DNA from 2 places in the Prevotella sp. Sow4_E9_plate genome. Region 2 is predicted to be linked to the other one. Evidence: riboswitches for the same ligand, from Rfam matches in the RefSeq annotation. Region 2 holds a riboswitch; the other holds the start of a gene.
The links. A riboswitch is a leader RNA that binds a small molecule or an ion and turns the genes downstream of it on or off. The one in region 2 is predicted to bind S-adenosylmethionine.

Region 1 (3,416 bases), 100 kb from region 2:
AGTCGCTTTGCTTCTGTAGGATTATCTCTCTTCTTTCTATGGATTAGTTGTGTTGATTTGATAGATAACGAGGATCTGTTTTTTGGAGGAATGGTAGCTTGCTTTGTTCTTTTATGTCTGAACTGTGTATTCTTTATCTATAAGATATACCAGTTGAGAAACCTGGTAGAACTAGAGGATCCTGAGCCAGCTATCAAAAACGAGAAACTCTTGACCATCGGTGTGTTGGTATTGACGATAATTTTAGGATTTGTGATGCATCTACTGCCGATTTGGGATTGTATGCCAAAGATATTAAGTGGATTTTTAAGAGGAATCCTCGTCATAGCAATGGTAGTAGGAATCGTCTGGGTATGCAAGAGATACTTCGGCCTTTTCCGTGAAATAGAAAAAGACGCCTCCGATTCTTTCAAAAAATAGAGGCGACTTCGATTTATTGCAACGATTCTTTATTCCCCGATAATCGTTGCGATGAGGTGTCGGCTTCCGCCTCCTTCTCTGAATTCACAGAGGTAAATTCCCTGCCAGGTACCAAGGTTCAGTCTTCCGTTGGTAATAGGAATGGTGAGCGATACCCCCACCATGCTCGATTTGGCATGCGCCGACATATCCGTAGGTCCTTCATCCTGGTGCAGATATCTTGGGTCACCATCCGGAACCAGTCTTTCGAAGATACCCTTTAAATCATGTCTCACATCAGGGTCGAAGTTCTCGTTCAGCGACAATCCGCAACTGGTATGTCTTACGAAGAGATTCAGTATCCCTGTCTTAGGCAGTGCCGGCAAGTTCCTCATCACCTCGTTGGTTACGAGATGAAAGCCGCGAGGAAGCGGGCGCAATGAAAATTCAACTTGCTGTATCATATCATTCTTTGTTTTTATATTTCTACTGTTTGTATCTTTCTGATTGTCAATTTACAAAGGTAATTATAATTTTATTATTATAATACTATTATAATGCAAATATAGGAAAGTTTAACCATTTAAGGGAATCTCCTTCAATCAAGTCGAGTATATCTCTTCTTATCAAGTCGGGTATTTTCTTGCTATCTGCTACCCCGAAAAAACTTCTTCTTTAGAAGAAGGAAAAAAACAGGAAAAAATAATCCCGAAAAAATTTGGTGGTTTCAGAATAATGATGTACTTTTGCACCCGAAATCAAGCATTAAGAGTTGCCCAGTTGCGGCACACCAACCGAGTTTCGCATAGAGATAACCACGGTGGTAAAAGAATGTGTAAGTGTTTAACAACTTAAAATAATTATCTTTATGAATCCAAATTCAGATTTAAAGAACAATGAGAGTGTAATGGCAGCTAATGCCGAGTCATCAACAATTAAGACAGCTGATGCCGAGTCAAGAATTTCAGAGTATGCAGCCCGTTTTGCCGCTTACAGCGATGAGCATTTGAAGCAGACCGTGGATCACGAGCGCAAGGTTCGTGGTTGGGGCAGCGAGCGCAGTTACTTCCTCGCCGCCTTGCGAGGTGAGTGCGAGAAGCGAGGCATTGATTACTGCTAATCAAGCCCCATCTGTGTAAATCTGTGGGAGCTTATGACTTGAATTCCTCGATGAAGGGTTGCAGGTTTCCACCTCTTGGCGAGTTATGGTCTTCAAGGATGGCGAAGGCGATGAGCTTGTACTTGTCCTTGAACTCCTTCTCGTCGATGACTTCGTGAAACAGTCTTGCGATATGTTTCGGAGGATTGTGGAAGGCACCGCAACCGAATGCACCGAGCACGATGCTGTCGTGTCCGTTCAGCAGACCGATACGCAGCATCGTCCTCATTTTGTTCTTTGTCAATGCGGCATCTTCTTCACAGATGTTCCCATCTCTATCTAAATCAGGATGATTGATGGCGGCTACTGCCACGAACGACATATAGTAAGGAGTATCGAGCAAGGCAAAGTTATCCTTGGCTCCAGCCCTGAATACGGTAGCGTCTGGCACATAGATACCTCCGAATCTCACAGGCATCGGATATTGGAACTTGCTTTTCTCCAGACCGTAATCCTCGGCATATTCCGCATAGCGATACATAGAGAGAAAGAGGTTGGTGCTGCGGAAGAGGCTTTCCTCCTGTGCCCGGCTTCCGTTCTTCACGCCACCACCCGGGTTGCGCCGGCTTGCCAGGTTGAGAACCACGGGATTGTATCCTTCCTGTTGCAACTGATGACCGCAATGGATGCTGTCGTCATTCTTCACTATAATCTTGGTGGAACCTTCTGCAAGACTAGGTACATTAGAAGCATCCAGTGGTTTGGTATAGAATCTGCTTCCCCTCAGCATCTTCGTGTTGTCGAGCAGTTTCACTTCCTCCCCATTCTCAGATGTGTAATGTCCCTTCAGTACAATATCTATAGTTTGCTGATACACGTCAGCCAGTTGTCTTCTGTCGTTTATCATGATTTCTTCTGTTTATTTTGTTTGTGTCACTAAAAATCCGTTTTTTTTGGCAAAATTATAAGTTTTCTTTGTATTCTCCAAACTTTTATATATAAAATATGTGGTATTCTCGATATTTCTTTGTAAATTTGCCCACAAAAGAAAAATATATAATTATGGAAGGACAAACAAAACTTTCTGCCGGACAGATAGGCATATTGATTAATGCCCGTATCAAAGATATGGCAATGTGGCTGATGGAAGACTTCAAGTATTCTCTTGAAGAAGCTTTAGATTGTGTTTATAATTCAGAGTTATTCGAGAAACTTCAGGATTTAGAGACAGGGCTATATTATCAGAGTTCTGGCTACAACTATGAGTTGCTGAAGGAGGAAATTAAATATGGAAAGGTAGGTTGAGAATTATGGAATTAGAAAGTAAGACTTATTACATTATATATTGTGTGAGCCAATTTGCACAGCGGTTTGGCATATCTTTGAAGCAATCCTATGCTTATCTGAAAAGGCATAAGGGATTGGATTTTTTGTATGAATGTTATGGAGCGGAGCATCTTCTTTCTTTAGATGATGCAGTGGATGATTTGGCTGTTATTTGTCATAGGAATGGAGGGGCTTTGGTATGATAGAGTTGTATCATGGATCCAATCTGTTTATAGACAAGATTGATTTTACTAAGTGTAAGCCTTATAAGGATTTTGGGCAAGGTTTTTATCTGACGGATATTTTTCCGCAGGCAATGGAGATGGCAATCAAGCGAACTCGTATTGTTGGCTCAGGTTCTCCTGTCGTAACAAAATTCTTGTTTGACGAGAAACTGTTGATTGATGGAAGTCTGAAAGTGTTGACTTTTGATAGTCCATCAATAGAATGGGCAAAATTTATCTTAGCTAACCGTAAAAGAAGTAAGGATAAATTTATTCATGACTATGATGTTGTGGTCGGTCCCGTTGCTGATGATGGTGTCGCTTTTCAATTGGAAAGATATTTGTATGGAGGACTGACTTTAGAGCAA
Region 2 (3,416 bases):
ATTCGCATTGATATGTAAGCCACTCGTTTTCATTCGCCCAAAGTCTTAACATCGTGCCAATACAGATAGGTTGACATACCATATATACTTTCAATGGTATTGTAGCCATTGCCCATTCCTTATGAGCAAGAATTTCATTTCGATGCTCATAAAGCAATTCGATGTTGTCTATATATGGACTCCATATCCTTTTTTCAGCCAAATTATGCTCTCTTTGTTTGACTAATGATGTAATTGTATCATGAACGTTTTTGAGCGTAAGATGTTCGTATTCTCCTGCTGCCTTGCTGTATCGGCTACAGTGTTGCTTTAAGCGACTTAGCCTGTCGGAATTGTCTTTTTGAAAAAGAACATCTTTGATTACCTCCGATATGGTAGCCACTTGTGTAATACTTTCCAACCATTCCAATAAACCACCTAAAGTGTATATGAAATCTCTGTCTTGATATACAGGTATCAAAAACATACGGCTGTTATCGAAAATGAACTCTCTATGTTCGTAAAAGAAATCAGCATGTTCGCAAAAATACCTTATGGTATTCTTGTTACTGTGCTTTTGGCCGCCATAGAGCTTTAACTCCTTGCCACTCTTTATTTTGATTGTATTGCTAATTTTCATGCCACTATATGTAAGTTAGACATTGGTGTGTTGTTGGTTGGGAACGTGAGGCGTTTGCCCATGATGTGAATGTCTTTTGACTCCAAAAGAGCGTAGTCTATTGGTGGTTCTACGCCTTGTATAAGACAATCACGGCAAATCATGAGAATCTTTCCTAAGTTATTCTGACCGACAAACGTTCCAATGCCATTGACTTTGCAAGTCTCACTGTTTACCAAACGCTTCAAAGCAGCCTTGGATATGTTTGGATAGTCTGCCTTAGCCTGTTTGATGGTTTCCTTTTTAACCTCTGCTCTTCTTGCAGCCAACTCAAAGTTGGTGCATCCCCAAACTTCCTTTGTGTCGCAATGTTGTATGGTTGTGTCCTCGATAATGATAGCGTCATTTGGTAGTTGCAAGAGCATCTTGGCAAAATCCGCATTATCCTTGCACTTCTGCCATACTACGTAAAGCATCCACTGTATGCGAAATGTCGAGAAGTCACTACGGATGAATCTCTTGTATTTGTTCTTGACAAAGCGTTTGGCTGCAAAGCCGCTTGTCTGTCGGTGCATTTCCTCCTGTATAGCCCGATGTTCGTCAGATGAGTCCGAAAACTCACCGCACAAATAAAGCGTCTCACTATCACGCCAAGTTATGTCTCCGAATGAAAACGGATAGCCACCTGCCATATTACTGAGACGCATGTTAATGCCATTCACCAAGTCAGAAGTCTTGGAGAACGACAAACAGTTAAAGTGTGAAGCGTTGATGTACTCCACACGACCTAAGATGATTTCTGATGTTTTTGATGTTGCCATAAAATTTTAATTTAAAGATGAATAATCAAGCCTTAAACTCACATCTATTTTACCACCGTGGCAATGGCTAATCTGCTCGGTTGGTTCTGTATTTAAACAGTCTCTTGATGCTTGTCAATAAATAAAAGAACAACTCCCCATTTTGGAAAGCGGTTGCAAAATTACGTTCTTATTCTGAGAAAAACGAAAAGATTGTGCTAAGAAAAGTTAACGATGATTAGTTTAGAGTTCTGCTAAATAGTATTTGTGCTTATCAAATGATTTGGATATGGGGTCTTGTTATATGGAAAGAGGCTGCCAGAAGCAGCCTCCATAAATCTGTATTTCAATATTACCAATATGTTATTTTGACAGTCTCTTTGTGTAGAAGTCCATCGTAAACAATCTCTGTTGGTCTGCCTTGCTCGTCTGAAGAAGTTATTTTGTCTTCCCAATTTTTAGGTATGTAAATCGAACTCCCGATGATGTCTAAAATAGGTATTGACATTTTTTCTTCCGTTTTAGCGTTTCCCCAAATATCTTCTCTTTCTTCGTGAGCATTATTTTCTTCGTCATAGGCAAATGTACTTGTGTCGTATTCATCTTTGATTTTTACAATACGGTTCTTGCTGTCATATGTAACATTGCACAATGTGTAGTTGTCACAGGAAATAATATCTTCATTTGCGCTAACCTTGTTATACTCCACCTCTTTACCATCCTGTGATATTAGTTTCCCTTGTTTTATGGTGTAACTGTGAGAAGAAGTAAAGGTAGTATAGTCTCTATTGCACTTAACGCTGATAAGAAATCCCTGTTTGTTAAATTCGTATATAGAATTCTCTTTTTCGCTTGTCATACGAATTTGTTTAATTCCATTGGGTAATCCTATAACTTCAACATCAGAAAAAGATGGTGTAGGAGCAGAAGGTCTATAATTTCTTTTTTTTCTTTCTTCTTTTTGCTGCTGCATTGCCTTTTCATGTTCGATAGAATCTCTTACATGCTTTTCTGCCATCTCTGCATTGTATTCTTCTAATTCAACTTGTTTTGCGTGATTGCTATATTGTATTAATCCTATAACTGCAATTATAAAGCAAGCGACCACTAAAAATATGGTTAAACACGATTTTCCATACTCTTAGTTTTAATTTCTTCTTCCTTCTTTTCTTCTTTCTTCTTTTCAAAATTTTCTTTCTTCTTTTCTAAAACCCCAATGGCAGATGAAGGATAATACATCTTTAGTAATTTCTCCTTCTGATTTTCTGTTAAGCCAAAATCTTCTTGCTTTAAATATTTTTCAAAGTTTTTGTAATGAGCAACTCGTTCTTCTAATGTTTTTAATTTATGCGTACGAATACTACTGAGGGTACGGTCTTTTCCAAGTCCGTCTACATAGAAATAATTTTCCTTCCTATCTAGGTTGAAATGTATAACGTAAAATGGAATAGTTATAGGAACGCCATCGTCTTGCAATTTAGAGATTACAGACTCATCATACCAAGGATTCATGCTGCGGATACTGCTTGAAAATTGTTCTTTCCCTAATCTATTCCAAATTTCATTAGGAGTCTCTTCACATTTACTAATGTTTACATCAAAGTCGGTTTCATATTTACCTTCTATCGATTCCTTGATATATAAATCGCTGTCATAGAACATGCTATAGCTATCAAACGAAGGTAGCTTTTGAATACTATCATCGTATGATGGGATGATAATTTTTTTTCGCCTTTTAAAGTACCATTGTCAGGTATTCCATCTTCATTTTCACCTGTCCAATAATATTCATAATAAACGTTATATGCAATAAAAGGGATACTGTAAGTTGAAATATTTATAATCTTAATGTTTTCAAAAGAAACTTTTTTTCCATACAAATAGCTTAAAAACAGCTCAATAGCTTCATCCTTTGTTGTAGAAAATCTAACAATTCTTGGTTTGTGCTCTTTTGACTTACCGCTTGTTGTTGGCTTTTCTTTTGGAAAAGGAATCTTTGTACCGCAAAACTCACAGTA

Region 1: linked by a shared signal. The riboswitch ahead of ACTQ53_RS02210 (hypothetical protein) and the one ahead of ACTQ53_RS01835 (NADAR family protein) in region 2 are both predicted to bind S-adenosylmethionine.

What each region holds. Positions count from the first base shown of each region.
Region 1 is NZ_JBQKLN010000003.1:116,728-120,143, forward strand. Features, by position in the region: gene ACTQ53_RS02200 (hypothetical protein) at 1-420, shown strand, start outside; gene ACTQ53_RS02205 (secondary thiamine-phosphate synthase enzyme YjbQ) at 450-863, opposite strand; SAM-I-IV-variant riboswitch at 1,157-1,268, shown strand; gene ACTQ53_RS02210 (hypothetical protein) at 1,268-1,519, shown strand; gene ACTQ53_RS02215 (TIGR02452 family protein) at 1,551-2,405, opposite strand; gene ACTQ53_RS02220 (hypothetical protein) at 2,561-2,803, shown strand; gene ACTQ53_RS02225 (DUF3791 domain-containing protein) at 2,809-3,027, shown strand; gene ACTQ53_RS02230 (DUF3990 domain-containing protein) at 3,024-3,416, shown strand, end outside.
Region 2 is NZ_JBQKLN010000003.1:16,565-19,980, forward strand. Features, by position in the region: gene ACTQ53_RS01830 (hypothetical protein) at 1-619, opposite strand, end outside; gene ACTQ53_RS01835 (NADAR family protein) at 616-1,419, opposite strand; SAM-I-IV-variant riboswitch at 1,412-1,535, opposite strand; gene ACTQ53_RS01840 (hypothetical protein) at 1,751-2,416, opposite strand; gene ACTQ53_RS01845 (hypothetical protein) at 2,518-3,060, opposite strand; gene ACTQ53_RS01850 (hypothetical protein) at 3,021-3,416, opposite strand, start outside.